Regions from separate parts of the Pseudarthrobacter sp. NPDC080039 genome, predicted to be linked through region 1. Evidence: predicted binding sites of a transcription regulator. Region 1 holds the regulator's gene; each other region holds the start of a gene.

Region 1 (7,257 bases):
GTCCTGGACCGCACCCACACGCCCAGCAGGGTTCCGCAGGTGGTGCAGTGGGCGCGGGAGGCCGGACTGGATGTCAGCCTGGACCTGATTTACGGCACTCCGGGGGAGTCGCTCGCAGACTGGCGACACTCCCTGGAGACTGCCCTGTCCTACCGGCCGGACCACATCAGCGCCTACGCCCTGATTGTCGAGGACGGCACCAAGCTGGCAGCGCAGATGCGGCGCGGCGAGGTTCCGGGAATTGACGACGACGACCACGCCGACAAGTACGAGCTCGCCGACCAGCTCATCACCGCAGCCGGACTAGGCTGGTACGAGGTCAGCAACTGGGCGCGGAGTCCGGAGCATGCTTGCCGGCACAACCTGGCGTACTGGCGCGGTGACGACTGGTGGGGGATCGGCCCAGGCGCCCACTCGCACATGGGCGGGGTGCGCTGGTGGAATGTCAAGCACCCGTCCGCGTATGCAAACAGGCTTTCCCAGGGGCTCTCACCGGCCGCGGGCCGGGAAACCCTGGACGCGGAAACCCGGAACCTGGAGCGGGTGATGCTGGAGGCTCGCCTGCAGTCAGGGCTGGACATGTCCACGCTTAGCGCAGCGGGACGGCACCAAGTGGCCGGGCTTATCGCTGACAGCCTGGTGGAACCTGCTGCCGCCTTCAAGGACCGCCTGGTCCTCACGCTCAAAGGCCGGCTCCTGGCGGACGCAGTAGTCCGGCGGATACTGCCCGACTGACTGGGCCCACGCCCGTCGGGTCCGCCCCGTGGGGCCGGTGGCCCCGCGGGAGGCTCGGCTACTTAATCCAGCGCAGGTTGTACTGGTAGCGGTGCGGCTGGCCCTTGTTGACGTGGATGCCCGCGGCCACGGAGAAGCACGTGAGCGCAACCCAGATCAGGGTGGCGATGACCGCGAAGATGTTCCCCACGTAGGGAATGAACACCAGGATGTTGGCCAGCACCGCGGCGATGGTGGGCGGCAGGCTGAAGTTCAGGGCTTCCTTGGACTCCTGGGCGGTGAACGGCCCGCGGTCGCGGAAGATCAGGTAGATCAACAGGGAGGGCACGCATCCCAGGATCCCCCCGAAGTGCGCCAGGGTTGCCCACTGGCGGTCTTCGCTGGCCGTCAGCGGCAGGGCATTGGCGGGGACGCCATGGTACTCGGAACGGCCCTGGCCGTCCCTGTGATCACGTGCGTTTTCTGCCACAGTCGTTTTCCTTCGGGGTGCAAGTGGTGCTGACAACTACCAAGAATACTGGCTTTCGGGGCCGTGCCGCCCGTCAGGGCACGGTGAGGAAGTCAATGACCTCCTCAACGCGGCCCAGCAGCGATGCTTCGAGGTCCGCGTAGGTGCGGACGGCGCCCAGCAACTTCTGCCACCCCAGTCCGACGTCTTCCTTCGTGGCGTGGGGCCAGCCGAAGGCTTTGAGGATGCCCGTCTTCCAGTCCTGCCCCCGGGGCACGGCGGGCCACTTGTCGATCCCCAGGACAGCAGGCCGGATCGCCTGCCACACGTCCACGTAGGGGTGCCCCACGATCAGGACGTTGCCGGCAGCGCCGGGGGAGGCCATAACGGCGTCCGCGATGCGGGATTCCTTGGAATCGGGAACCAGATGGTCAACCAGGACCCCGAGCCGCCGGCCCGGACCGGGCCTGAAGTCCGCGACGGCTGCAGCCAGGTCGTCGATGCCATGCAAAGGTTCGACGACGATGCCCTCCACGCGCAGGTCGTCACCCCAGACCTTTTCCACCAGTTCGGCGTCGTGCTTGCCTTCCACCCAGATCCGGCTTGCCTTCGCTACCTGTGCGCGTTGGCCTTCCACGCGTACTGATCCCGAGGCAGTCCTGCCGGCGGCCGGACCACCGGCAGCGGGTTTCGGCGCCGGCGGCATCAGCCGGATGGGCTGGCCCTCGAGGAGGAAGCCGAAGCCGAGCCGGAAGGACCGGGATTTTCCCCTCCGGTCCTCCAGCGCAACCACATGCATCCCGCCGGATTTCTCCACGCGGGTGACGGCTCCTACCCACCCGGACTGCACTTCCTCGAGCACCATGCCCCGCTCCACGGGCACTTCGGGCAGTTCCGTCCGGTTTGTAGTGGAAATGCCGCGAGGCCCCCAGTTCTGGTAATCCATGGAATCGATCCGCCTAGCGCTAGGTCCTTCCTCCGGAATTTCGCCCGGAGCGGTACCAATGCTAACAACGGGCCAAGGCATAATAGACTGTTAGCACTTAGGCATGTCGAGTGCTAACCCTTGCGTTGCACCGGGCGGGGCATGTACCCGGACCATGGATGGAGGTGGAGAGTGAGCGAGCCACGCAAACTGGAAGTACTGCGGGCCATCGTGGAGGACTACGTCCACTCCCGCGAGCCGGTCGGGTCTAAAGCCCTGGTGGAGCGGCATCATCTTGGCGTTTCCAGTGCCACGATCCGCAATGACATGGCAGCCCTGGAGGATGAGGGGCTGATTACGGCCCCCCACACCAGTGCCGGGCGGATTCCCACGGACAAGGGCTACCGGCTTTTCGTCGACCAGATCTCCGCGGTGAAGCCACTCTCGGCACCTGAACGCCGCGCCATCCAAACCTTGCTCGAGGGTGCCGACGATCTCGACGACGTGCTGGACCGCACCGTCCGGTTGCTGTCCCAGCTGACCAACCAGGTGGCGGTCGTGCAGTATCCGCACCTGAGCAGGGCACTTGTCCGCCATATCGAATTCGTCCTGCTTGCCCCCCGGAAGGTCCTGGTGGTCCTCATCGCCAACAGCGGCAAAGTGGAGCAGCGGGTCATCGACGTCGGGCAGGACCTTGGTGACGAAACGGTGGCAGCCCTGCGCACCCGGTTCCTTGGGGCTCTGGGCGGAACACGCTTGAGCCACCTGGCGCAGGCGCTGCCCGCGGTGGTGGCGGCAACTCCCCATGCGCAGCGCCAGGCAGCCCATGCCCTGGCCCTGGGCCTGGAGGGGCTGGCCCAGAGCAGCCGGGAAGACCGCATGGTCATGGCCGGAACCGCCAACCTCGCCAGGTCCAATGTGGACTTCCCCCTGAGCATCGGTCCGGTGCTCGAGGCGCTGGAGGAACAGGTGGTGATGCTGCGGCTGTTGAGCGAAATGGCCCAGGACCACCGTGGCGTGGCCGTCAGCATCGGAAGGGAAAACCCGTATGACGGCCTTGCGGAAGCCTCCGTGGTGGCCACCGGCTACGGCCCGGACAGCGCCGCGAAAGTAGGCATCCTGGGCCCCACTCGGATGGACTACCCCACCACCATGGCCGCCGTCAGGGCAGTGGCCCGTTACCTGTCCAGGATTCTGGGGCCCTGACTCTTTGCAGCCGGAGCATGCTCGGGCTGGCCATCAAAGCAGCCAGGGTGCCCAACTGAACGCAGTACAAGAAGGAAGAGACACGAACTTTGAGCAGCCACTATGACGTCCTTGGAGTCTCACCCGAAGCAACGGGGGAAGAGATCAAAAAGGCCTACCGCAAGCTGGCCCGCACCCTCCACCCGGATGTGAACCCCGGGGAGGACGCTGCAGAACGCTTCAAGGCCGTAACCCACGCATACGAAGTCCTTTCCGATCCCCAAAAGCGCAGGATCTACGACACCACCGGCAACGAGAACGGAACGGACAACGGGTTCGGTGGCGGCGGGTATGCCGGCCAGGGGTTCGCCTTCCAGGACATCTTCGACACCTTCTTCGGCGCCGGCGGCAGCACCGGACCCGCTTCACGCGTCCGCCGCGGCCAGGACGCGCTCATCAGTGTCCGCATCGACCTTCGGGACGCCGTGTTCGGGGTCAACAAGAAGCTTGAAGTGGACACCGCGGTGGTATGCCCCACCTGTGACGGATCCTGCTGCCGCCCCGGCACCCAGCCTGAACGCTGCGACATCTGCGGCGGCAGCGGCCAGGTGCAGCGGGCCGTCCGCTCCATCCTGGGGCAGGTCATGACCGCAGCACCCTGCGGCACCTGTGAAGGATTCGGCACGGTCATCAAGGACCCCTGCAACGAATGCAGCGGCCAGGGCCGCGTCCGCAGCCGCCGTTCCCTGACCATCAAAGTTCCCGCCGGAGTCGCAACCGGAACCCGGATCCAGCTGTCCGGGCAGGGCGAAGCCGGTCCCGCCGGCGGTCCCGCCGGCGACCTGTACGTCGAGATCCGGGTTAATAACGATGCCACCTATGTACGCGAGGGCGACGATCTGCATGCCACCCTGCACATTCCCATGACAGCGGCGGCACTGGGCACGGATGTCAGCCTGGAGACCTTCGACGGTACCCAGGAAATTGACGTCAAGCCCGGTACCCAGTCCGGTGAAATCATCACCCTCCGCGGGCTGGGCGTCACCCACCTGAGGGGTTACGGCCGCGGCGACCTGAAGGTCCATCTCCAGGTGGATACCCCGGCCAAACTCGATGCCGCCCAGGAAGACCTTCTGCGCCAACTGGCCAAACTGCGTGGAGAACAGATCACGGAAGGCAAGCTGGCGGCCAGCGGCGGCATGTTCGCGAAGCTCCGGGACCGGTTCGGTAACCTGTAGCGGTGAGCAATCCCGTCTTCTTCACGTCGCCCGGTTCGCTGGCCGGGATGCTGCCTGGGCATATTTTCGTGCTCGAGGGTGCGGAAGCACGGCACGCCGTTACCGTCAAACGGCTGTCCCCGGGCGAGGCGGTGGACATCGTCGACGGTGCCGGCGCCCGCATGACCGGGAAGGTCGTCTCCGCCGCCGCTTCCGGGATGGAGGTGGAGTGCGGTTCGCTGACAGTGGAAGAAAGGCCGGAGGTTCGGCTGGTGTTGGTCCAGGCGCTGGCCAAGGGCGACCGGGACGAGCTTGCCATCGAAACCGCCACCGAGCTGGGGATCGACGCCGTCATACCGTGGCAGTCCGAACGCTCCATTGTGCGCTGGAAAGGTGAACGGGCCGCCCGGGCGCACGCCAAGTGGGAGTCTTCGGTTGCCGCCGCCGCCAAGCAGGCGCGGCGGGCCTGGATCCCCGAGGTGCGGGCCGCCGTCGACACACCCGGACTATCCGCTGCGGTGGAGGCGGCAGACCTGGCTGTTATCCTGCATGAAGACGCCGTCCGCCCCCTCCGGACTGTCCTTGAGCAATGGCACTCCGGTGAGGGCGCCGGCCCCCGCGAAGTCCTCCTGATCGTTGGACCGGAGGGCGGGATCGGACCTCGCGAAGTAACGAAGCTCTGCGACAAAGGTGCCGTGACTGCCCTGCTGGGGCACCATGTCCTGCGCTCCTCCACGGCCGGGCCGGCCGCCGTCGTACTGGCCAGCGACATCCTCGGTCGATGGGCCGCTAGCGCACTTTGAAGGACCTGGTGTCCTCGTTCCGGTCCGGTTGGCCATCCTGGCCCGCCTGGGCCACCCTCAGTTCGTAGTCGCCCACGGGCAGGTTGAGGGCAACGGTAAAGGCGCCGGCCTGGGCCGGGTCCGTGGCCGCAGTGGTTTCGCCGGTCAGGAACGGTGCCTTGCTGCCGCCGTCCGTCGACTGCAGGATCTGCCAGTGGAGCTTGGACCCCGGAGAGGTGCTTCGTCCGGTGATCTTGACGCTGCCTGCCGGCACCTCGGTGTTCTCCTGGGGGTCGATGATCCAAACCGGTGCCACCAGGCCGGCAGCGCGGGTCATGAGGGACCCCAACTGGATCTTGCCGAACGCAACATAGTCCGTGTGGCCGTCCACCAGGATCCGGACGCGGATCTGCTGCCCCGCGTCGATAAGGCCCGAACTGGCAGCAGCAGCCGTTGCCGTGTAAATGAGCTGCTGGATGGCGCGGGCCGCCATGTCGGCGTCCAGGTTGCTGTTGAAGGCATCGGAGGAGACATCGACTGTGATGACGTCCTTGCCGGAAATGGACGTGGCAAGTTTGTCCGGGTTTTGCCACGGGGTGAAGAAGTCGGGATCCAGCGGCTTCTCCGACATCATGGCCCGCAGGGCCCGGGTGACCGGGTTCTCCTGCTCCGGGACGTCGCGGAATTCGCGGTACAGGAAGATGTTTCCGCCGCTGCGGCCGATCCAGTAGACCGGGGCCTTGTTGGAGGACTGGGTGGTTTCGAGCGGAGCGCTGGTGGCGGGAGCATCGGGCATGGTGCCGCCGGATGCGGGGACGGACGCGACAGTGGCTGCGGGCGAGGACCCGCCGTCGGCAGTGCAGCCCGCCAGAGCCGGAACCAGCACCAGGATCCCTGCCAGGACAGCCGGGCGCAGGCGGCCCTTGTATCGTCCTGCCCCGTAGGGCGCAGAGGTTACCGGCACAGTACTGCCCTTGTCCTTTCCTGGCATGGCGGGCCGATCCCCTGGCGGCCTGGTGTCCCAACAGATGCTGGATTTCCAGCATTGCACAGCGTTGCGCAACATCAGCCGCTGCCAGCCGCTTCCGGCACAACTGCAACGGGAACGATATGAGGCCGATATGAAGTTGCTATCTAACGGCGGGCCCGGGCAGCCCTGGAAGGACCGTTTCACGCGGGAAGCAGCATCCCGGTATCGGGAGCCTCCAGGTGCTGGCGTAAGATAGAGGGACCGCTGGGCGCGGCGCTCCGGGCAACGGGAGCCGGCATCAGCAACAAAACTAATGACGTCGAACTTCGAGGGGACCACGGGCCTGCGGGCCAGCACCATGACTGAATCAGCGAATGGTAAGCGCCGGCTCAATACGGGCGAAGGCGGTCCGGGGGAATTCCCGCACTCCATGCCCGGGATCCGGACAGAAGTAGTCCTCTTTGAGAACTCCGACCAGATGGTTCAATCACTCGGCAGCCATGATGAGGCCCTGCGATTCATCGAAGAGCAGTTCCCGGATGTCAACTTCCACGCGCGCGGCAATGAACTGTCCATCAGCGGCCCGGTCAGCGATGTACCGCGGATCATGCGGCTGCTCCAGGAGGTCCGTGGCCTGGTGGCCCGCGGCACAGTCATCACTCCGGCGGTGCTGCAGCAACTGGTGTCCCTCCTGCGCACCCAGTCCCTGCAGAACCCGGTTGAGGTGCTCACCCACGACATCCTCTCGAGCCGTGGACGGACCATCCGGCCCAAGACGCTAAACCAGAAGAATTACGTTGATGCCATCGACGCCAACACCGTGATCTTTGGCATCGGCCCTGCCGGCACCGGCAAGACCTACCTGGCCATGGCCAAGGCAGTCCAGGCGCTGCAGCAGAAAGAGGTCAGCCGGATCATCCTGACCCGTCCCGCGGTTGAGGCAGGGGAGCGGCTTGGGTTCCTGCCCGGCACGCTCAGCGACAAGATCGACCCCT
Region 2 (7,257 bases), on a different contig from region 1:
GGTGCGGGTCAGCTCAGCGCGCAGCTGGGCAACCCGTGCAGCCACGTCCTCGGCCGAACCGGCGCCGTCCACGATGGTGGTGTTGTCCTTGGTGACGGTGATGCGGCGGGCTGTACCCAGCACCTCCAGGCCCACGGAGTCCAGGCTCAGGCCCAGCTCCGGGGAGACAACCTGCGCCCCGGTGAGGGTGGCGATGTCCTGCAGCATGGCCTTGCGGCGGTCACCGAAGCCCGGAGCCTTGACGGCAACGACGTTCAGGGTGCCGCGGATACGGTTGACGATCAGCGTGGACAGGGCCTCGCCCTCAACGTCCTCGGCGATGATGAACAGCGGCTTGGAAGCCTGCAGAGCCTTCTCAAGCAGCGGCAGGAACTCCTGGATCGAGGAGATCTTGCCCTGGTTGATCAGGATGAGCGCGTCCTCAAGGACTGCTTCCTGGCGCTCCGCGTCGGTAACGAAGTACGGGGACAGGTAGCCCTTGTCGAACTGCATGCCCTCGGTGAGGACCAGTTCGGTCTGGGTGGTGGAGGACTCTTCGATGGTGATGACACCATCCTTGCCCACTTTGCCGAAAGCCTCGGCGAGCAGCTCGCCGATTTCGTCGCTCTGTGCGGAGATGGCGGCGACGTTCGCCACCTGGGTGCCCTCGACCGGACGTGCGTTTTCCAGCAGGCGGGCGGCCACGGCTTCAACCGCAACCTCGATGCCGCGCTTGATCTGGCCCGGGGCAGCGCCCGCTGCCACGTTGCGCAGGCCTTCCTTGACCAGTGCCTGGGCCAGGACCGTCGCGGTGGTGGTGCCGTCGCCGGCAACATCGTTGGTCTTGGTGGCTACTTCCTTGGCCAGCTGTGCGCCAAGGTTCTCGTAGGGGTCGTCCAGTTCCACTTCGCGGGCGATGGTGACGCCGTCGTTCGTGATGGTGGGGGCGCCCCACTTCTTGTCCAGGACGACGTTGCGGCCGCGGGGGCCGAGCGTCACCTTGACGGTGTTCGCGAGCTTATCGATGCCGGCCTCAAGGGACCGGCGGGCAGCGTCATTAAACGCAAGCTGCTTTGCCATGGTTTTGTCCTTTCAAAGACAGAACCCCGCACTGCCGGCCAGCGTGAGCATGGCCGGCAGCACGGGGATCCGGAAGAGTTACTTGACGACGATTGCCAGGACGTCGCGGGCGGACAGCACGAGGTACTCTGTGCCGCCGGTCTTGACTTCGGTTCCGCCGTACTTGGAGTAGATGACGACGTCACCAACGGCAACATCAACGGGAACACGGTTGCCGTCTTCGAAGCGGCCGGGGCCTACTGCAACAACTTCGCCTTCCTGCGGCTTCTCCTGCGCGGAGTCCGGGATGACCAGGCCGGAAGCCGTGGTCTGCTCGGCTTCGAGCGGGCGGACAACGATACGATCCTCAAGAGGCTTAATAGAGACCGACACTCGGACCTCTCCTTTTCGTCAGCAAATTCGTGGACTGGAAAGCTTTCCGCCGTAGCTGGCAAACCGTCGTCGCGGTGCCGGCAGCAGCCTGGCTGGCAGCTCTTCATGTATTAGCACCCTCCTAGGGAGAGTGCTAATACAGACTCTATGTAAGGGTTAGCACTCGGTCAAGGTGAGTGCCAACGTTTCGTCGTGGGCGTACACCGTTCGGGCATGCACGACGCCGGGCGGCCGGCCGGGAAGGCGAGGGTACGGCTAGCGGCCCAGCTCTTCGAAGTCCACGTCCTCGCCGCCGTCGTTGTCACTGCCGCCCTGCTGCCGTCCCCGGTACAGGACCCAGCCGGACACTGCTGCGGCGAGCAGTGAAATGACGAGGAAGACGATGCTCCCGGCACGCGCGCCGTCGTACAGCCCGCGGATGTCCCGCGACTCCTGGGTGTTGTCATGGATGTCATTGCCGCCCACGGAGTAGACCGTGGCATTGAACGAATCAAGCAGGAAAATGATCACCAGCAGGGCAATGCACACCACGGCAATAAGGGCGGCCGCGATCAGTACAGGACGGGCAAACCTGGCCGCACCGCGCTTCCCTGGTTCCTGGTCGCCGTTCTCTGTGGGTGCTGCGCTCTCATCCATGTTTCAACAGTATCCGCATCCCGGCATGTCCTCCTCCATTAGGCTGGAACCCATGGCTCACGCTCCCCAGGACCAGACTGCACAGGACCAGATCGCACCGCTGTTGACGCCCGAAGGCTGGGATTTGCTCGCATCCCTGGGCCCTTACCGGGACGAGGACTCCTTCGAACTCAATTCCGCCCTCCGGAAGGCCGGCCATCCTGCCGAACTGGTCTCAGCAGTCCTCACCCAGTCAAGGCTGCGCACAAGGGCCGAAGCCAAATTCGGGGAATTCGCCCGCCAAATGCTCTTTACGCAGGCCGGACTGGAGCAGGCCACGCGCCTGAACGTGGCCGCCCACCACGCGCAGCGCTTCGCTGCCGCGGGGATCGGCCAGGTGGCGGATTTGGGCTGCGGCCTCGGAGCCGACTCGCTCGCCCTCGCTTCCCTGGATCTCAATGTCACCGCCGTCGAAATGCACGAAACCACCGCGGCCTGCGCCACGGTGAACCTCATCCCATTCCCCAATGCCACGGTGGTCCACTCGGATGCGGCGTCGGTGCCGCTGGAGGGGATCGACGGGGTCTGGCTGGATCCTGCGCGGCGGGTCACCTCCACATCAGGCACCAAGCGGATCTGGGATCCCGAGGCGTTCTCCCCGCCGCTGTCCTTCGTGGAGTCGTTGGCGGCGCAGGGCAAGGCAGTGGGCGTCAAGATGGGCCCGGGCATGCCGCACGAGTCCGTCCCCGCGGACTGCGAGGCGCAGTGGGTATCGGTGGGCGGAGATGTCACCGAAGTGACCCTCTGGTTCAATGCCGTCCGCCGGCCGGGGGTGCGCCGCGCTGCCCTGCTCCTGGGTCCGCAGGGGCCGGCCGAGCTGACCAGCACGGAGGATTTCAATGCCGGCCCGAGCGCCCCGGTGGGACCCGTGGAAGGCTACCTGTACGAACCGGACGGCGCCGTCATCCGCGCCGGACTGGTGGCGGACGTTGCCCTGCAGCTCGGCGGCCACTTGGTGGACGAGCACATCGCCTACATCTGCGCTCCGGAACTCCTGGACACTCCCTTCGCCCGGGCCTACAAGGTCCTGCGGGTCATGCCTTACAACGTTAAGGCGCTCAAGGCCTGGGTGAAGCAGGAGGGCATCACCGTGCTGGACATCAAGAAACGCGGCACCGCGGTGACGCCGGAAGAGCTGCGGAAGCAGCTGCTGCCCGGTGGAAAGAATGCCAAAAAGGGGTCCGGCAAAACGGCCACCCTGGTCCTGACCCGCATCGGCGAGGACCGGGTGGCCATTGTGGTGGAACCCGTTTTAGCTGCAGCTACTGGGCGCGCATGAACTCCTCGGCCGCCCGCACCTGTTCCGCCGTCGGCCGCACGCCGGTGTAGAGGACGAACTGCTCCAGCGCCTGGATGGTGGCCACTTCAGCTCCCGTGATGACCGGTTTGCCGGCAGCGCGGGCCGCCTTGATCAGCGGGGTCTCGGCCGGCAGCGCCACCACGTCGAAAACCACCTGCGCCGCATCAATGGCTTCGGCAGGGAAGGACAGGGTTTCAGCTTCGGCGCCTCCCGCCATGCCGATCGGGGTGACGTTGATGATCAGGTCAGCCGTCCCGCCGTCGAGCGCTGGACGCCACTGGAAGCCGTACTGGTCCGCAAGCGCGCGCCCGGCTGTTTCGTTCCTGGCGATGACGGTGACGTCGGTGAAGCCGCCGTCCCGGAGGGCCGCCACAGTGGCCTTGGCCATGCCGCCGGCGCCCTGGACCAGCACGGAATAGTCCGTCGGAACCTCGTTGGAAGCCAGGAGCTGCTCAATGGCGGTGTAGTCGGTGTTGTACGCCTTGAGGTGCCCGTCGGTGTTCACGATGGTGTTCACCGAATCGATGGCCTTTGCTGAAGGATCCATCTCGTCAACCAGGGCGATGACGTCTTCCTTGTACGGCATGGAGATGGCGCAGCCGCGGATGCCCAGCCCGCGCACGCCGGCGATGGCCTGTTCAAGGTTGGTGGGCGCAAACGCTTTGTAGATCCAGTTCAGGTCCAGCTGTTCGTACAGGTGGTTGTGGAACCGGGTTCCGTTGTTGCTGGGCCGGGCAGAGAGCGAGATGCAGAGGGTCATGTCTTTATTCAGAATGGGCACCAGACCATTAAACGCGCTCCGGCCCCCGTGCGCGTTCCGGCATCAGGGGCAGCCGGTCCCGGCCGGGAAAGGCCCGACGGCGGCGGGCAGCTTCCCCGGCGCCGGCGCCTTGCCGGCAAGCACGGCTGCCAGCGCGTCGAAGGCCGCGTCCGTGCGGCCGTACAGCGCCAGCTTCACCGGCGCTGTGGAGCCCTGGAGCGGCCAGGGGGCATCCAGGGCCACCGCGATGTCGCCGCCGGCTGGTTTTCCGCCGAACCCGATCAGGCTCACCAGTGGTCCTGATCCCACCGTGAGCCCGGCCCGGGCGGCAGCGGCTTCGAAGCGCTCCCGGTCCCCCGGTCCCCCGCCGGCCACGCGTACCGAACCGGGCACCAGAGGGCCGCTGCAGGGACCGGAAACAACCGTGACGGCCGACGCCGAGACCTGGGCAGACAAGGCCGCAGCACTTCCGGCCGGAGCGCCCGCACCCGCTGCTCCGGGAGCGGGCGCGGTGCGTGCACGCCAGATCATCATGGTGGCCACCCGCTGCGCGGCCTCGTCCAGGCGCGCCGCCGGTAAGGTGCCGGCCGCCAGGGCCTGGAGGATGGCGGCGTGTGCCTGTGACACATCGGCAGGCATCAGCAGCAGGTCCGCGCCTGCGGCGAGGGCCTTCACCGCTGCGGCGCCCGCAGGGTACTGGTTGTCCACCGCACCCATGTTGAGGGCGTCAGTGACGGCAACCCCCTTGAAGCCCAGTTGCCTGAGCGCCGCGTAGCTTGCGGCAGAGAGCGACGACGGCACGCCGGGCTCCAGCGCGGGCACGGCGATGTGCCCGGTCATCACGATCGGGAGGCCGGCTGCGATGGCGGCCTGGAACGGCTTCCAGTCGCGGCCCCGGAGCTCATCAAGGCTCGCCGGCTGCACGGGAAGGCTGAGGTGGGAATCCGTGGTGACCGAGCCGTGCCCCGGAAAGTGCTTGACGGTGGGCAGCACGCCGGCGTCCAGCATGCCTTGGGAAAAAGCCACTCCATGGGCTGCCGCGGCCGCCGGGTCTGCTGACATGGAACGCGCCCCGATGGTGGGGTCGCTCGGGCCAATGGTCACATCGGTGTCAGGGGCGAAGTCGAGGTCGAAACCCAGCGGCAGCAGTTCCCCGGCCAGGCCTTTACCGGCCTGGCGCGTCAGGTCCGGATTGCCGGCGGCACCGTAGCTCATGGGCATCGGCCACTCCGTGAGGGGCGCCCCGACGCGCGCCACCGCACCTCCTTCCTGGTCCACGGCGATGATGCCGGGCCACGGCCGGCCATCAGCGGCAACAGCCTGCAGAAGCCGCTGGTTCACGGCGCCCATGGCGCCCAGGTCCACCCGCCCCTGCGGATCGCGCGGCACGTTGTCGCCCATGATGATGGACCCCGCCAGGTGCAGGCGCTGGATGAGCGCGGCATGTGCCTCCACCTGGTTGCCCTTGAAGAACGGAAGCAGGACCTGCCCGGCCTTTTGCTCCGGCGACATCGCCGCCACGGCCGCCACGGCGGCATCCTGGTCCCGCTGCTCCGGGCCCCACCCCAGAGGCCGGGAACCCGGGTCCGGTGCGGGAGAAGCGGAAGGGGGCGCCGTCGTCGTACTTGCTGATGCTGAAGGAGCCGCCTCCGTTGGGGCAGCAGAAGACGACGGCGGGGCCGGGCTTGGGGAGGCGGAACAGGAGGCCAGCGCCAGGGCGGACAAGGCCAGAAGAAGGGGGAAGGACGTGGCGGGCTTGTGATGCAAGGGGAACGGTGCCATCACTACGATGCTACCCCTGCACTAGACTTGAACCACCCGTTCGCCTGCCGGCTGCAGCCTGTGAGCGGCATCAGCCAGCGGCAACCGGACAGTAAGGAAGCGTGTGAAGATCGACTTCGCCCCATCGAGGCAGTCAACCCTCGGTGTTGAGTGGGAGCTTGCACTGGTGGACGGGAAGACGGGCGAACTCGCATCCGTTGCCAACCAGGTGCTCCGCGGTGTGGCCGCGCGCCATCCCGAACTCAACGAAGACGACGAACATCCGCACATCAAGCAGGAACTGCTGCTGAACACCGTGGAGCTGGTCACCGGTATTTGCGAGACCGCCGCAGAAGCAAAGGAAGACCTGAACCGGTCCGTGGCCGCTGTCCGCGAAATCACCGATCCCATGGGCGTCGAACTGTTCTGTGCCGGCAGCCATCCGTTCAGCCCGCCGCAGCTGCAGCCCGTGACGGACAAGGCGCGCTACGCGAAGCTCATCGACCGGACCCAGTGGTGGGGCCGGCAGATGGTCATTTACGGGGTGCACGTGCATGTGGGCCTGGACCGCCGGGACAAGGCGCTTCCCGTGCTGGACGGCCTGGTCAACTACTTTCCGCACTTCCAGGCGCTCTCTGCGTCCAGCCCGTTCTGGGGCGGCGAGGACACGGGCTACGCCTCCCAGCGGGCGCTGATGTTCCAGCAACTCCCCACCGCCGGACTGCCCTTCCAGTTCAAATCCTGGGAGGAGTACGAGTCCTACGTCCAGGACATGTTCACCACGGGTGTCATCGACACCATCTCGGAGATCCGCTGGGACATCCGGCCCGTGCCCGCCCTCGGCACCATCGAAATGCGCATCTGCGACGGCCTGGCCACACTGGAGGAAGTGGGCGCCATCGCGGCCCTCACCCAGTGCCTGGTGGACGAGTTCTCCACCATCCTGGACAACGGCGGCACCATCCCCACCATGCCGCCCTGGCATGTGCAGGAGAACAAGTGGCGCGCAGCCCGCTACGGCATGGACGCCATCATCATCCTGGACGCCGCGGGGCGCGAGCAGCTGGTGACCGACCACCTGCTGGAGACGCTGAACCGCTTGGAACCTGTCGCGGCCAAGCTGCGCTGCGCTGACGAACTTGCCGACGTCGAGAAGATCATCCGCCGTGGCGCCGGCTACCAGCGGCAGCGCCGGGTGGCAGCCGAGAACGGCGGGAACCTCCAGGCCGTGGTGCTGGACCTGGTGAAGCAGATGCGCAACGGCCCCACCGCCTGAGTGGTCCGCCCCGAAACGGGGCACTTCGACACGGACACGCCGGCCGCCGTCGTG
Region 3 (7,257 bases), on a different contig from region 1:
AAACGTCAGCGCGCAGCAGCTGAAGGGCCAGCTGGTCCGGGCGATTGTCCGAAACGAAAAGTCGCTGGAACCGCAGCTCGGGAACCTCCACACCACGCTCACCGAGCACCGGCATGCCCTCATGGACCATGTGGCATCCCTCCACAACGTCCGGGAGCGGTGGGGCTGCTCGCCCTACCAGGCCATGCAGTCGCTCGCCGAGCTCACCTCCATCCATCCCGCCCCCGCCACCACGGTCAGGCTCAAGCGCAGCGTCCTGGACAACATCCGGGACCGCGAGGAGCTTGCCGGCAGGCTTCGGCGTGCCGCAGAACTGGGCAGCTTCAGCAAGGCGGCCACCACCAGCCCATGGCACGGCGCCCGGCTCCTGACGCGCAAGGAGACCGAGGAAGCCCAGGACCTGGTGGGCTCCATTGCCAAGAGCCTTCCCCTCCTGCGCGACCGGATGGACGCCGTGGCTGAGCATGCCGAAATCCGTTTGGGCGAATCCTTCGCTGAATGGGGCGAGCAGCTTGAACTGCTGGTGGCCGTACGCGGCAGCCTGGACAAGTTCACTCCGGACATCTTCGACCGGCCGGTGACGGACCTGATTTCCGCCACGGCACCGTCCGCCTGGCGGCGCGAACGCGGCATCGAGATGACGTCCATGCAACGCTCCAGGCTTCGCCGGGTGGCCAAAGAGTACGTACGCCCCGGCGTGCACATCGCCGACCTGCACTCATCACTGCTGCTGGTCCAGGAGCAGCGCGCCCTGTGGGCCGGTTACGCCACCACCCAGCGGCACCCCGCGGTTCCGTCCGGCCTGGCCGAGATGAACTCCATGTACCGCTCCCTGGCGCAGGAACTGGCGCAGCTGGGTGAGGCGCTCCGGCATACCGAAGACGGCGGCTCGCTGACCACCGTTCCCTACGCACAGCTGATGCAACGCCTGGAACGCCTGGTGGCAGACACGGAGACCCTGCAGACACTGCCCGAACGCACGCTCCTGATCGAGAACATGCGCGAACACGGCCTCGGCGAGCTCCTGGCCGACCTCGCTGAACGGGAAGTACCGGAATCATCGGTAACCGCCGAGCTGGAACTGGCATGGTGGCAGTCCGCGCTCGAGGCAATGATCAGCGGCGACGACTACCTTGCCATGTCCGACGGCGACGCCCTGCGCCAGCTGGAGGCAGAGTACCGGCTGGCGGACAACGCCCACATCGCCAGCGGTGCCGCACGCCTGCGGTGGGACCTGGCGGAGCGGTGGCGGAGCGCTATCGCGGCCCAGCCCCGGCAGGCGGACCTCCTGCGGAGCCTGCTCAAGGACGGCCGCGTCTCCTTGGCGGCGCTGACGGCACAGGCTCCGGACCTGATCGGGACGCTGGTTCCCGTCTGGTCGGTCAGCCCCTACCTGATGACAGGCCTCCTTCCGGCGGAACAGCACTTCGACGCAGTCGTGATCCTCGATGCCGAGGCCACGTCGCTGCAGGCTGTGCTGCCCTCGATCGCCCGGGCACGGCAGGTGATTGCCTTCGGTGACTCCCGCATTGCCACGCCCAGGACTTTCACCGTCGGTGTGGAGCGGCTGGCACCGGGAGAGTCCGCCCATCATCGTGTGGAGAGCGCCTTCACCGCGCTCTCTGCAGTCCTGCCCGTCTGGCGCCTCAACCAGGTATACCGGGCGGTGGACGAGGACCTGGTTCTGCAGCTGAGCAAGAGCTTCTACGACGGCGGCCTGCGCCGGTTGCCTGAAGGACAGTCAGCAACCGGACTGGACCGCTCCCTTCTCGTGGAGTACCTTCCCGACGGCACCGGCCTTCCCAGTGCCGATCACGAGGGCGTGGAATCTGTGGTCGCCGAGGTCAACCGGGTGGTGGAATTGGTCTTCGAACACGCACGCCTGCGTCCGCGGACTTCCCTCGCCGTCGTAACAGCCAGCCTGCGGCACGCTGCCAGGATCGGCGAATCCATCAGGCTCCAGCTGTCCAACCAGCCCGCACTGTCCGGCTTCTTTGGTGCCGGTCCCGAATCCTTCCGGGTGGTCGACCTGGAACGGGCCCAGGGCCTGGTCCGCGACCACGTGATCTTCTCGCCGGGATTCGGGCGCACCCCCCACGGCCGGGCACTCCACAACTTCGGGCCGCTGTCCGCGGAGGGCGGCCGGGAAAAGTTCGCCCTGGCCATGACCCGGGCCCGGCGTTCCATGCACGTGCTGACGTGCTTCCGTCCCGAGGACCTGGACCACACCCGGCTCACCCACGGAGCGGTGGACCTCTACGCGCTGCTGGACCGGGAGATTTCCGGCAATACGGACCTTGGTACCCCTGCGTCCCGTGCCGCCGCCAGCGAACAGTCCCTGGGAGCGGACCCCCTCGTGGCGGACCTGGGGGACCGGCTGCGTGCCCGGGGCGCCCGGGTCTGGCACCAGTATGACGGTGCCATCGACGTTGTGGCCGCGGCTGACCCACTGAACACCATGGGCCAGGACGACCCGGACCTTCCGCGGCCCGTGGCCATCGAATCGGACGGCACCGCCCAGTACCGCAGCATGAGCGTTCGCGAACGGAGCCGGCTGCGCCCGCAGCTGCTGGAACGCCTGGGGTGGCGCTACATGCCGCTGTGGACCATCGAGGTGTTCACCGACCCCTCTTCCTGCGCAGACCGGATTGCCGGCTACCTGGGCCTTGAGACAATGGTCTTGCCGGCAAGGACAACGCAGCCGGGCGGCTTCCTCGATGACGACTTTGACCAGACGTTCCACGGGCTGGACGCCGGGCGGTCCGCCTCCACCGGGTACCGGGCGCGTGAAGCGGCCGCAACCAGGAACAGGGATGGCGGGGACGGCCGGGGGGACGCCGCCGGCAAGGAGGACGGCCACGTGGCCGAAGAGAGCAGCCCTGAGGAAGACAGGCACGACGAAGCTATGCGCCAGAACGAAAATACGAACGACAGCACTGCGGAGGGAACCGACGGGCCCGAGCCCACGGCACCTGCACCGGCGGCGCGGACCGCAACCGGAGGGACCGAAGAGATCCTCCCGAGCAAAGCCGCGGAAGACGATGCCCGCAGCTGGGGTGACCGGGAAGAGGACCACGATACCTGGCTGAAGGAGCAAAGGCCGCCGCACTGGGGCTGACCGCTTCCGCCCGTTCCGTGCAGGCGCTGCCCCGCTTACTGCGGGCTGACCAGGACGAAGAAAAGCCTGCCCTGGGTGGAGGCTCCGGCCAGGCGGGATGATTGTTCCGTTGTTGCTGCCACCACGATCAGTCCGTCCGTTTCGCCCGTACCAAGCCATTGTCCGCCCTGGCCGCCATTGTTTGACGTCCACAGCACGGGGACCGCGGATGCCAGCACCTCGGAGGGGCCCTGCTGGTCGAACCCGTTGGCGGACGTCAGCACCACGTTAACCAGCTGGCCAGGCGAAACAAGTTGGATGGACGCGGCGTCAGCCATGCGCAGCGGAACGGCGGCTGAACCGGGTGGAGTACCTGCCAGCAGTCCGGGACCAAGGAATTGGGTGTCCGTGAGGAGCTGGCCCTTGCGGACCGGCGCGGCGAGTTGCTTGCCGGCCGCCGCGGCGCCGTCCTGGAGGACGCCATCGGCCACCATTCCCGGCGGAACCTGGACCCGGGCCAGGTCGGCGGCCGTTACCGCGCTTCCGGCGGGAAGATCCCGCGCCGCGGCCAACGCCGGGACAGTGGAAAGCGGGGCAGGAGTGAGCTGCTGGACGGCGACAGCTGCGGCAGCACAGAACAACAAAGCTGCGGCGAGGCGGCGGTTGCGGTTCAGCCAGGCGCCGAGCCGGACGCGCACGGGGCGGCTTTTCGACCGGGCCTGGAGGCTGTGCGGGGGTGTGGAGAGCCGGAAACCGTCGCGGCGACGGCGGGGAAGTCTGGGCATGCGCCCACGCTAGCGCCGAAGGGTGTGGCGGGGGAGCGGGGACTAAGGCTATGTGGACAAAGGCGGCCGGCGCTGGAGCGCACCGGCCGCCGTCGTACTAAAAGTGAAGGCGCTCAGCTGGCCGCTGCTGCGGGCGCCGGAGCGGCGGGGGCTGCAGCGGGTGCAGCCGGAGCGGCGGCCGGTGCGGGGGAGACAGAGCTGCCCTTGGAATCGCGGGAATCGGTGCGGTAGAAACCGGAGCCCTTGAAGACGACGCCGACGCTGTTGAATTTCTTGCGCAGCGTCCCCTGGCATTCAGGGCAGGACGTCAGGCTGCTGTCCGAGAACGACTGGACGATGTCGAAGGCGTGGCCGCAATCCTTGCAGGCGTAAGCATATGTTGGCACTGGTGCTCCTCCTCTTGGGCAAACGAGAGGTCCCGTGCTGCCACCTGGTAAACCATTAGCAGTCGCAGGGCCTGAGTGCTAATTCTATCACTGCGCCCGGTGGGGCCGGGCTCAGGCCCCGCCCGGCAGTTTCCGGTATCCCGACGGCATCAGCACGGCAGGAACCGGCCGGTCGAATTCTTCGGCGGGAATCCGGCCTGCAGGCAGCAATTCATCGTCATAGATAACCGCGGCAAGGGGTATTTCCTTCCCAGCCGTCGCGAGGTGCCCCAGGAATTTGTCGTAGTACCCGCCACCCTGGCCGATCCTGTTGCCTGCGAGATCCACTGCGGTGGCAGGGATGAACAGCATCGCTGCGCCGCCCGCTGTTTCGGGCCCGTGCCTCTCGCCTGCCGGTTCCAGGATGGGTGCGTATTTGCTGCGCTCAAACCTGGTATCCGGGGTCCAGAACACCCAGCCCAATTCCCGCCCGGGTTCACACACCGGAAGCAGGACTTTGTGTCCGCCCCGGTGCAAAGCTGCAATCAGGGGCAACGTTGGGGGTTCCTGCCCAACGCCGAGGTAGACGCACGCCGTTCCTGGGCTGCGGCCTGTCACCGTGCCGGCCCAGGCTTCCCCGTGGACGGCCAGGGCCACGCCTGCAGCTTCGAGTTGCTCCGGCAGCAGGCTTGCCCGCCGCCGCCGGTGGGCGGCCCGGATATCATCCTTGACCGTATTCGTTTCCTGAAGCATTGTGTCCTTCCTGCCTGCCCTGTAAGTACGCGTCGGGTCACCGCTTAACTGCCCCGGCACCCGTCTGACGCGCCGGTAGTTACCGAAAGACGGGACTGACGCTAGATTAGACCGGTGAACACCAGTAACCCCAGAGTCCGCAAAGCCGTCATTCCCGCAGCGGGCCTGGGTACCAGGTTCCTGCCCGCCACCAAGGCGATGCCCAAGGAAATGCTCCCCGTCGTAGACAAGCCTGCCATCCAGTACGTGGTGGAGGAAGCTGTCCACGTGGGCCTTAATGACATCCTGATGATCACCGGCCGCAACAAGCGGGCTCTGGAGGACCACTTCGACAGGGTGCCGTCACTGGAATCAACCCTGAAGGACAAGGGGGACGAGGAGAAACTGGCATCCATCCAGGCCGCCAGCCAGCTGGGCGACATCCATTACGTCCGGCAGGGCGACCCCCACGGCCTGGGTCACGCAGTGCTCCGCGCCAAGCAACACGTCGGCAATGAAGCCTTCGCTGTCCTGCTGGGGGACGACCTGATAGATGCCCGCGATGAACTCCTCAGCACCATGATCGATGTCCAGGCGGAAACGGGAGGGTCCGTGGTGGCCCTCATTGAGGTGGAACCTTCGCAGATCAGCGCCTATGGTTGCGCGGACGTCCAGGAAATCGAGGGCGAGGACTACGTCCGGGTCAACCGGCTGGTGGAAAAGCCTTCCCCGGAGGAAGCGCCCTCCAACCTGGCGCTGATCGGGCGCTATGTCCTCCATCCCGCAGTGTTCGAAGTCCTTGAGCGCACTGAGCCGGGACGCGGCGGCGAAATCCAGTTGACCGATGCCTTGCAGGAGCTCGCGCAGGGCGACGGCGAGGGGCACGGCGTGTACGGCGTCGTGTTCCGCGGGCGCCGCTACGACACCGGCGACAAGCTGAGCTACCTCAAGGCATGCGTCCAGCTGGCCATCGACAGCGAGGACCTGGGGCCCGGCCTGAGGGAATGGCTGCCCGGGTTCACGGCCGGCCTCTCCCGGTAACGCGATGCGCACTGGTCCCATTTGGCCGGTCACCCTCGAATGCGGCGACCTGGTCCTGCGGCCCATCCGGTACCGCGATAAGAAAGAGTGGACCGCCGTACGGTCGCGCAACAGTGAGTGGCTGGCGCCGTGGGAGGCCTCCAACCCGGATCCTGCAGGCGGCCTGCCCGATTACCGGCACATGGTCCGCTCCCTCAATGTCCAGGCCGCCCAGGCCACAGCGCTGCCTTTCCTCATCACCGAGTGGATGCCGGGCCTGAGGAACCCCGCCATCGTGGGCCAGCTGACGGTATCGTCCATCGTCTGGGGTTCGGCCATGATGGCCACCCTGGGGTACTGGGTGGACCGGGAGCGTGCGGGGCGGGGGATTGCGCCCACCTCCGTGGCACTGGTGACGGACCACTGCTTCCGCGCCCTCGGCCTGCACCGGATGGAAATCAACATCCGGCCGGAGAACGGCCCCAGCCTGCGGGTAGTGGAGAAACTGGGTTTCAGGGACGAGGGGTACCGGCCCCGTTTCCTGCACATCAACGGCAAATGGGCCGACCACCGCTCGTTCGCGCTCACTGCGGAGGAAGTCCCGGACGGGCTTCTCGGCCCGTGGCTGGCCTCCCGCCGCTCTTAAATCCAACGGTTTGCCGGTGGGGGCACGACACACCGGTGGTAATGCGCCCTGAGCAGGCATGATGCTCATACGGTTTTGAGTGTGGACTTCCCCCTTAGCAGCTCAGTGATCCTTGTGGTTGCCGTCGCGCTCTGGATTGTATGGGTTGCCCCTTACGTCCTCAGGAACCGCCGGCGCCAGTTCCAGGTCGCCGCCGACTTCCTGGCGGACGCCCACGCCGATGAGAAGCCGGACCAGCTGCCCGGCGTGGTCCTGAACGTTGCCGTCCAGCAGGAGAAAGCCATGGAACCCAGGAAGAGTGCCGCACCCGGTGCCGGCACTGCAAGCACCCCGCAGCCGGCCCGGTTCCGCGTCCGCTACGGTCGGACCGCCCTGGCCGTTGTTGGGCTGCTGTCCCTGGTCACGGCCTTCATTTCGGGTGTACTGCTTCCGTTCGGTATCGGTACACCGGCCCTTCCACTCCTGGGCGCCCTGCTGGCCGCCGGGTCGGTGGCGTTGCTGCGCTCGCTTGCCGTCCGGGACCGCAAGGCCAAGGTCAACGCCGCTTTCCGCTCGGCGATGAGCGCTCCGGCGCGCCGTCCGGACGCCGCCATCGTCAATCCTGAAAAGCCT
Region 4 (7,257 bases), on a different contig from region 1:
CGTTTCCACCGGACCGCGTGGATGGGGCGGCGGCCGGCTGGCCCGGAATATCCAGCGTGGCGGGCAGGCCCACACCGGATGGTTGCTGCGCGTTCACAGTGCGCATCGAGGCTGCCTGCCGGCGCGGGTCCGCCTGCTGTGCGCCCGGGTGGTGCCCGCCGGGGAATCCAGGCCCCGACCTTGCCGCCACTCCCTGCTGGTATGCCGTGGCGGCAGCCCTGGCCCGTTCATCGGCGGCCTCGTTGAGGTCATGCCCGGCATGGCCCTTGACCCACTCAAAGGTATAGATGCGGCCGGCAAGCTCCCGGTCGAGTTCCTTCAGCAGTTCCACGTTCAGGACGGGCTTTCCGTCGGCCTTGCGCCAGCCCTTGCGTTTCCACCCTGGCATCCACTTGGTGATGGAGTTGATCACATACTGGCTATCGCACAGGATGCGCAGGTCTTCCCCGGGCAGGTGCGCGGTGGCGCGCAGGAGATCAAGGACAGCCATCAGCTCCCCCTGGTTGTTGGTCCCGTGCGGCCACCCTCCTGCCCGCCAGCAATCATCATTCACATACCAGGCCCAACCGGCCGGACCAGGGTTACCCAAGGCCGAACCGTCAGCCGCTGCAGTAATCGTCACCGGTCCATCCTGCCAGAAGCAGCTGACAATGGGCTGGCGCCGGGGCATCCCAGGCCACGCGACGACGAAAAAATGCGGCCCCCTCCGAGGAGGGGGCCGCATTTTCTGTAACTGGCGGGACAGGTCCCGGCGGGGAAGCTTAGAAGCCGCCCATGCCGCCCATGCCACCCATGTCGTCACCGCCGGCAGGGGCAGCAGCCTTCTCCGGCTTGTCAGCCACTACTGCTTCGGTGGTGAGGAACAGGCCGGCAATGGAAGCCGCGTTCTGCAGGGCAGAGCGGGTCACCTTTACGGGGTCGTTGACGCCGGCAGCCAGCAGGTCGGTGTATTCACCGGTTGCTGCGTTCAGGCCGTGACCTGCGGGCAGGCCGCGGACCTTGTCGACAACCACGCCGGGCTCGAGGCCGGCGTTGAAGGCAATCTGCTTCAGCGGGGCGTCGATGGCAACGCGGACGATGTTGGCGCCCGTTGCTTCGTCGCCGGACAGCTGCAGGTTGGCGAATGCCTTGGCACCGGCCTGGATCAGGGCCACGCCGCCACCGGCGACGATGCCTTCCTCAACTGCAGCCTTGGCGTTGCGGACTGCGTCCTCGATGCGGTGCTTGCGTTCCTTGAGCTCAACCTCGGTAGCCGCACCTGCCTTGATGACTGCAACGCCGCCGGCCAGCTTGGCCAGGCGTTCCTGCAGCTTCTCGCGGTCATAGTCGGAGTCGGAGTTCTCGATCTCGGCGCGGATCTGGGAAACGCGGCCTGCGATCTGGTCGGCGTCGCCGGCACCTTCGACGATGGTGGTCTCGTCCTTGGTGACAACAACCTTCCGGGCCTGGCCCAGGAGCTCCAGGCCGGCGTTCTCCAGCTTGAGGCCAACTTCCTCGGAGATGACCTGGCCACCGGTGAGGACAGCGATGTCAGCCAGCTGGGCCTTGCGGCGGTCGCCGAAGCCCGGAGCCTTGACGGCTACGGACTTGAAGGTGCCCCGGATCTTGTTGACGATCAGGGTGGCCAGGGCTTCGCCTTCGATGTCTTCGGCGATGATCAGCAGCGGCTTGTTGGACTGCATGACCTTTTCCAGGACAGCAACCAGTTCCTTGACGTTGGAGATCTTGGAGTTGACGATCAGGATGTAGGGATCCTCAAGGACCGTCTCCTGGCGCTCTGCGTCGGTGACGAAGTAGGCGGAGATGTAGCCCTTGTCGAAGCGCATGCCTTCGGTGAGCTCGAGCTCCAGGCCGAAGGTATTGGACTCCTCGACCGTGATGACGCCTTCCTTGCCCACCTTGTCCAGGGCTTCGGCGATGAGGGCACCGATCTCGTCGTCACCGGCGGAGATGGAGGCCGTGGCCGCGATCTCTTCCTTGGTTTCGATTTCCTTGGCGGAGTTCAGCAGTTCGGCGGTGACGGCCTCAACAGCCTTCTCGATGCCGCGCTTGAGGGACAGCGGGTCGGCGCCGGCTGCAACGTTGCGCAGGCCTTCCTTGACCAGTGCCTGTGCCAGGACCGTTGCCGTAGTGGTGCCGTCACCGGCAACGTCGTCAGTCTTCTTGGCAACTTCCTTGACCAGCTCTGCGCCGATCTTCTCGTAGGGGTCGTCCAGCTCGATCTCCTTGGCGATGGAAACACCATCGTTGGTGATCGTGGGGGCGCCCCACTTCTTTTCGAGGACGACGTTGCGTCCACGCGGGCCGAGGGTGACCTTAACGGCGTCGGCGAGGGTGTTCAGGCCACGCTCAAGGCCGCGGCGTGCCTCTTCATCAAATGCAATGATCTTGGCCATAACGGCAATAGTCCTTTCGGGACAGTCGTTAAGAATGAACCTTCGCTGCAGTGCCCGCGACGGACGATCCTTTGACGGCGGCCTCTGTATGCCCCCGGGGTGGGATCTCACTGAAGTAAGGTGTTTCTTTCGCTCCTCGACCGGTGCAGCGCGCCGCCGGCCGGGACCAGGCTTTGCTTAGCAGTCGGTACGTCAGAGTGCTAACTCAATAATTAGCACTCCCCAGGTGAGAGTGCAAGCGATAAGGCGCCTGGCGCACGCTCTGCAAGGGGCGCTTCGCCCAGGGCGATCAGCCGGCGCGTCCGGCCGTCTCCCGGCCGGCGGGGACGGGGTTATTGTCCGCCCCGTATTTGAAGACGGAAAAAACGGCCGATGTGATGTCCCCATTGGAATCGAAGGCAACCGGGCCGGATTCGCCGTCGTAATTGATGTCCGGGCCAGCGGCAAGTCCGCCCAGGCACTCCTTGTAGCTGAGGCAGGGGGCCGACGGGGTTCCGGCTCCGGGAATTCCCGTTCCGCCGGACACGGGAATGAGGTTGGCTGCTATGGAGCGGCCCGCGTCGTCCTGGGCGCGGGCGGCTGCCAGGGCCGCCAGTGTTACGGCGTCGAAGGTTTCGGCGGCGTAGGAGACATCCTTGAGGGAAGGGTCCACCGCCAGGAGCTTTGCCTGGAAAGCGGCCGTGGGCAGCTGGCCCGGGATAATGGCGCGGGCGCCGTCAAGGACGCCGGACCCCAACCCGGATCCGTAACGGGCGAAACCGCCGTCGCTGAGGATGAGCTTCGAACCGGCAACGCCGGCGTTGTGCAGCGCAGCCAAAGCGCCCTGGGCGCCGTCACGGGCGACCAGGACAACAGCATCAGGGCTGGCTTTGGCCACCGAGTGCGCGGCGTCGGCAACGTTCCCGGGCTTGAAGCCGACTGCCGGCAGGACCGTCAGCCCGGAGCCCCGGGCGGCTTCCGTGACCGCAGTGGAGACCTCCCTGCCGTAGGAGCCTTCCTGGTAGAGCACGCTGATGGTGGCGGCGCCGCCGTCCTTGGCGAGTTTGGCCAGCACGGGGCCCTGTGCGACGTCGGCCGCGGCCGTCCGGAAATAGTAGCCGCCGCTGGCCCTGGTGGAGAGCGCCGAAGCGGTATTGGCCGGTGAAATGACCGGTACGTGTGCACGGGAAAGGACGTCGGTGGCGGCCGCTGCGTCGCTCGAGTCGGTGGGCCCGATGGCTACGTCGGCTTTGGCGTCCACCAGGCCCTTGGCCTGGGCGGCGGTGTCCTGGTCCGGATGCACGGGGAGCAGCTCCACCGGGCGCCCCTTGTGGCCACCCGCCGCATTGATCTCCTGGATGGCCACTTTGGCAGCGGCCAGCTGGGCTGCGTTGAGGAAGGCGTTGGCGCCGGTGTTATCCAGGAGCAGGCCCACGCGGAGGACGCCATCGCCGGAGGCCTCGGCCGATTGAACCCGGGCGTTTCCCCCGGCGGCGGCGCATGCCGTAACGGAAAGGACGGCTGCCAGCGAAACGGCAAGCGCGGTCCGGACGCGGGCGGCGGGGCGATGGACCGGCATCACTGGACGGGCCGGACGTTTTCGGCCTGGGGGCCCTTCTGGCCCTCTCCAATATCCAGTTGCACCCGCTGACCCTCCTCAAGGGCGCGGTAGCCCTCCCCCTGGATCGCCGACCAATGGACAAACACGTCGTCACTGGAGCCGTCAACGGTGATGAAGCCGTAGCCCTTTTCAGCGTTGAACCATTTGACGGTTCCCAGTGCCATGTTGAACAACTCTTTCCGTTGGGTGCCGGGAGGGACCGGACCAGCGTAACTGGAGGGCGTTTCGGCTACCGGTAACCGGGGCCGAGCACCACCACGAGCGGTACCTGGAATTGGGTGCTGTTCACCACGGTGGGAATGTTCAGCAGCGCAGCGAGTGCCTGCGCGCTTGCCAGTTGCTGGGGGCCGGCGTAGAAGATCACGGAGGATTTCTGCGGAGCGCCGGACCAGTTGCCCACCGGGCCGAGCCGCCACCCGTCGGCCTGGACGGCAGCGCCCACCCGGCTGGCCAGGCCAGCGGTACCTGCCGCGTTGTAGACGGCTACTGGCTGGGTCTTATCGACGACGGCCTGCGGGGTTGCGGACGCCGAGGGCTCAGGCGCGGCTACGTCGCTTTGGCTGGGCACGGAAGAGGGAGACTGCGTGGCAGACGGTGTGGTCGGTGCAGGCGAAGCGGTGGATCCTGTGCCTGCCAGCGGAGCCGACTCCACGCTGGCCGATGCCTGGCTGGCGGTGGTGTTGAATCCGAGCTTGGGAAGGATCAGGAAGGACACCAGGCCGATGGCCAGGGCCGCCGCTCCCACGGCCAGGATTGGCCACAGCCGCACGCGGGACGGGGCCGAGGCCGTCCGGTGGACACCTTGTCGCGACGCGGCCTCCGGGACCTTGTCGAATTCATCGCGGGCGTATCTGGTCATGGTGGAAGGACATCCTTGTTGATTGCGGCTGGTGTCCCGGACTGGGGCGTCTTAAGCGTCGGATCCCAGGCGCCGGGCGGTGCGCGCACGGTGGCGCGACGTACGTAGTCTACGCAATCTCTTGACCAGCATGGGATCGTGGGCCAGTGCGTCCTCGCGGTCAATGAGGGCGTTGAGGAGCTGGTAGTAATGGGTCGCCGAGAGGTCGAACAGTTCGCGGATGGCCTGTTCCTTGGCTCCCGCGTATTTCCACCACTGCCGTTCCAAGGCCAGCATCTGCTGTTCGCGCTCCGAGAGGGAGGACTCGCGGAGGCTGAAATCCGCCAGGAGGGACTTCCGTGGTTCCTGCTCCGGCAGGTGTTCCCGGGCCGGTTCCGCCACGGCACGCTCCTTCGCTGGTTACGGTAAATGTCTTACCCCCCATGCTAGCCGCCGAATAACATCAGTGTCATTTGGGTGCCTGCCACAATGGAACGATGTTTGAATCGGATGCGCTGTTCGAGCTCCAGCAGTCCCCCGCGGACGACGTCAGCTTCGCCGACCTTGCCAAGCTGCCGCTGGCCGGGCTCATGGCCCCGGACTGGGCCGACGCGCTCCACGGCGTGGAGGCCCAACTCCGGAAGGTGCTGTCCTTCCTTGCAGCGGAAGAAGCCGCCGGGCACCAGGTCCTGCCGGCGCCGTCGAACGTCCTGCGCGCCTTCCGCCAGCCCCTCAAGGACGTGAAGGTCCTCATCGTGGGGCAGGATCCCTACCCCACGCCGGGACATGCCGTCGGGCTGTCGTTTTCCGTCGAGCCGCACGTGCGGCCCATACCCCGCAGCCTGGTGAACATCTACAAAGAGCTGGAATCGGACCTGGGGATTCCGCCGCGGGTCCACGGCGACCTGTCGGCATGGTCGGAGCAGGGCGTGCTGCTCCTGAACCGGGTGCTCACCGTCCGGGCCGGGGCCGCGGGTTCACACCGGGGCAAGGGCTGGGAGGAGATCACGACGGCGGCAGTCACGGCGTTGGCGGCCCGCAAGGCACCGGACGGGTCAAGGGCGCCGCTGGTGGCGGTGCTGTGGGGCAAGGAAGCCGAGACTGTCCACCCGCTTCTGGCCGGGGCGCCCGCCGTTGCCAGCGCCCATCCCAGCCCGCTGTCCGCCTCGCGCGGATTTTTTGGCTCGAGGCCGTTCAGCCGCGTGAACAAACTGCTGCGGGAGCAAGGTGCGCCGGACGTAACCTGGGAGCTCCCGCCGTCGCCCTAGCTTAGGCTTGCCTTATGAGCACTGTCCCTGCCGCCACCAGCGCAACCAAGAAGAGCCGACCCCAGGTCAACCTGACCGTGCTGCGCAAAGAGCAGCTAACCCCGCACATGGTGCGGGTGGTGGCGGGCGGAGACGGCTTCAGTGACTTCACCAACAACGGGTTCGTGGACCGGTATGTGAAGATCGTCTTCCCCCAGCCGGGCGTTGACTACCCTTCTCCCCTTGACCTCTGGGAGGTCCGGGAAACCATGCCGCGCGAACAGTGGCCGTACACCCGCACCTATACCCTGCGCTGGGTGGACCCGGAAACCCGCGAACTGGCCATCGACTTCGTGGTCCACGGCGACGAGGGGCTGGCGGGTCCGTGGGCGGCCAATGCCCGGCCCGGGGACACGCTCACCTTCACCGGCCCGGGCGGCGCCTACAACCCAAACCCGGATGCTGACTGGTACCTGTTTGCCGGCGACGAAGCGGCACTGCCCGCCATGGCGGCATGCATCGAGTCGCTGCCGGCGGACGCAACCGGGCTCGCTTTCCTGGAGGTCGGTTCCGAAGCGGACATCCAGTCCATTGCCGCCCCCGCCGGGCTGGACGTGAGGTGGCTGCCGCGCAACGGCGCTCCCGCCGGTTCCAGCGATGTACTGGTCAAGTCGGTGGCGGACGCCCAGTGGCCCGCCGGCACGGTGGACGTCTTTGCGCACGGCGAACGTGGTTACATGAAGGCGCTGCGCGAGGTCTTCTTCAAGCAGCGCGGCCTGGAGCGCCGGCAGGTATCGCTCTCCGGTTACTGGGCACAGGGCCGGGTGGAGGATGTGTTCCAGGCGGAGAAGAAACTGCCCGTCGGACAGATCTAGGCCGGCCTCGCGTCCGAATGCTAGCGGCGGCGTGCCCGGCGCCGCTCGTTGCTCGCCAGGCTGCGGGTCAGTGGACGGGCCAGGACGTCACCCAGGACGATTCCGCCGGCCGTTCCCAGCACGATGGCGCCGGCGCTGAGCATTCCACCGGCACCGGCCAGGATTTCGGTTTCCTCAACGGTGAGCACGTACATGGACCGGAAGATTGTCAGGCCCGGCAGCAGGATCAGCGCGGCGGGGACTGCCACCACCAGCTGCGGCGCCCCCATCCGCAGGGCCACCACCCTGGCCAGGAGGCCAA

Evidence for each region. Region 1 encodes HrcA, which represses chaperone genes, less so after heat shock. Its sites were predicted from a motif close to TTNGCACTCGNNNNNNNCGAGTGCNAA; they were not measured.
Region 2: groES (co-chaperone GroES) is a predicted target of HrcA. The motif match lies at 1,588-1,614, and genes of this name have one in related genera.
Region 3: AB0313_RS04160 (FmdB family zinc ribbon protein) is a predicted target of HrcA. The motif match lies at 4,324-4,350, and genes of this name have one in related genera.
Region 4: groL (chaperonin GroEL) is a predicted target of HrcA. The motif match lies at 2,574-2,600, and genes of this name have one in related genera.

The regions. Positions count from the first base shown of each region.
Region 1 is NZ_JBFBKY010000001.1:269,688-276,944, reverse strand. It holds gene hemW (radical SAM family heme chaperone HemW) at 1-735, shown strand, start outside; gene AB0313_RS01275 (DUF4870 domain-containing protein) at 794-1,204, opposite strand; gene AB0313_RS01270 (DUF3097 domain-containing protein) at 1,278-2,129, opposite strand; gene hrcA (heat-inducible transcriptional repressor HrcA) at 2,301-3,314, shown strand; gene dnaJ (molecular chaperone DnaJ) at 3,404-4,531, shown strand; gene AB0313_RS01255 (16S rRNA (uracil(1498)-N(3))-methyltransferase) at 4,534-5,313, shown strand; gene AB0313_RS01250 (GerMN domain-containing protein) at 5,300-6,256, opposite strand; gene AB0313_RS01245 (PhoH family protein) at 6,621-7,257, shown strand, end outside.
Region 2 is NZ_JBFBKY010000003.1:73,617-80,873, forward strand. It holds gene groL (chaperonin GroEL) at 1-1,059, opposite strand, end outside; gene groES (co-chaperone GroES) at 1,138-1,431, opposite strand; gene AB0313_RS04265 (hypothetical protein) at 1,687-2,067, opposite strand; gene AB0313_RS04270 (class I SAM-dependent methyltransferase) at 2,120-3,385, shown strand; gene AB0313_RS04275 (shikimate 5-dehydrogenase) at 3,369-4,166, opposite strand; gene AB0313_RS04280 (glycoside hydrolase family 3 N-terminal domain-containing protein) at 4,230-5,678, opposite strand; gene AB0313_RS04285 (glutamate--cysteine ligase) at 6,052-7,203, shown strand.
Region 3 is NZ_JBFBKY010000003.1:46,378-53,634, reverse strand. It holds gene AB0313_RS04170 (DUF4011 domain-containing protein) at 1-3,118, shown strand, start outside; gene AB0313_RS04165 (RcpC/CpaB family pilus assembly protein) at 3,154-3,882, opposite strand; gene AB0313_RS04160 (FmdB family zinc ribbon protein) at 3,996-4,268, opposite strand; gene AB0313_RS04155 (5-formyltetrahydrofolate cyclo-ligase) at 4,380-5,000, opposite strand; gene galU (UTP--glucose-1-phosphate uridylyltransferase GalU) at 5,115-6,020, shown strand; gene AB0313_RS04145 (GNAT family protein) at 6,025-6,645, shown strand; gene AB0313_RS04140 (hypothetical protein) at 6,751-7,257, shown strand, end outside.
Region 4 is NZ_JBFBKY010000011.1:97,961-105,217, forward strand. It holds gene AB0313_RS13590 (ribonuclease HI family protein) at 1-622, opposite strand, end outside; gene groL (chaperonin GroEL) at 762-2,396, opposite strand; gene AB0313_RS13600 (ABC transporter substrate-binding protein) at 2,686-3,954, opposite strand; gene AB0313_RS13605 (cold-shock protein) at 3,954-4,160, opposite strand; gene AB0313_RS13610 (LytR C-terminal domain-containing protein) at 4,226-4,855, opposite strand; gene AB0313_RS13615 (DUF3263 domain-containing protein) at 4,907-5,236, opposite strand; gene AB0313_RS13620 (uracil-DNA glycosylase) at 5,332-6,102, shown strand; gene AB0313_RS13625 (siderophore-interacting protein) at 6,117-6,956, shown strand; gene AB0313_RS13630 (threonine/serine exporter ThrE family protein) at 6,977-7,257, opposite strand, start outside.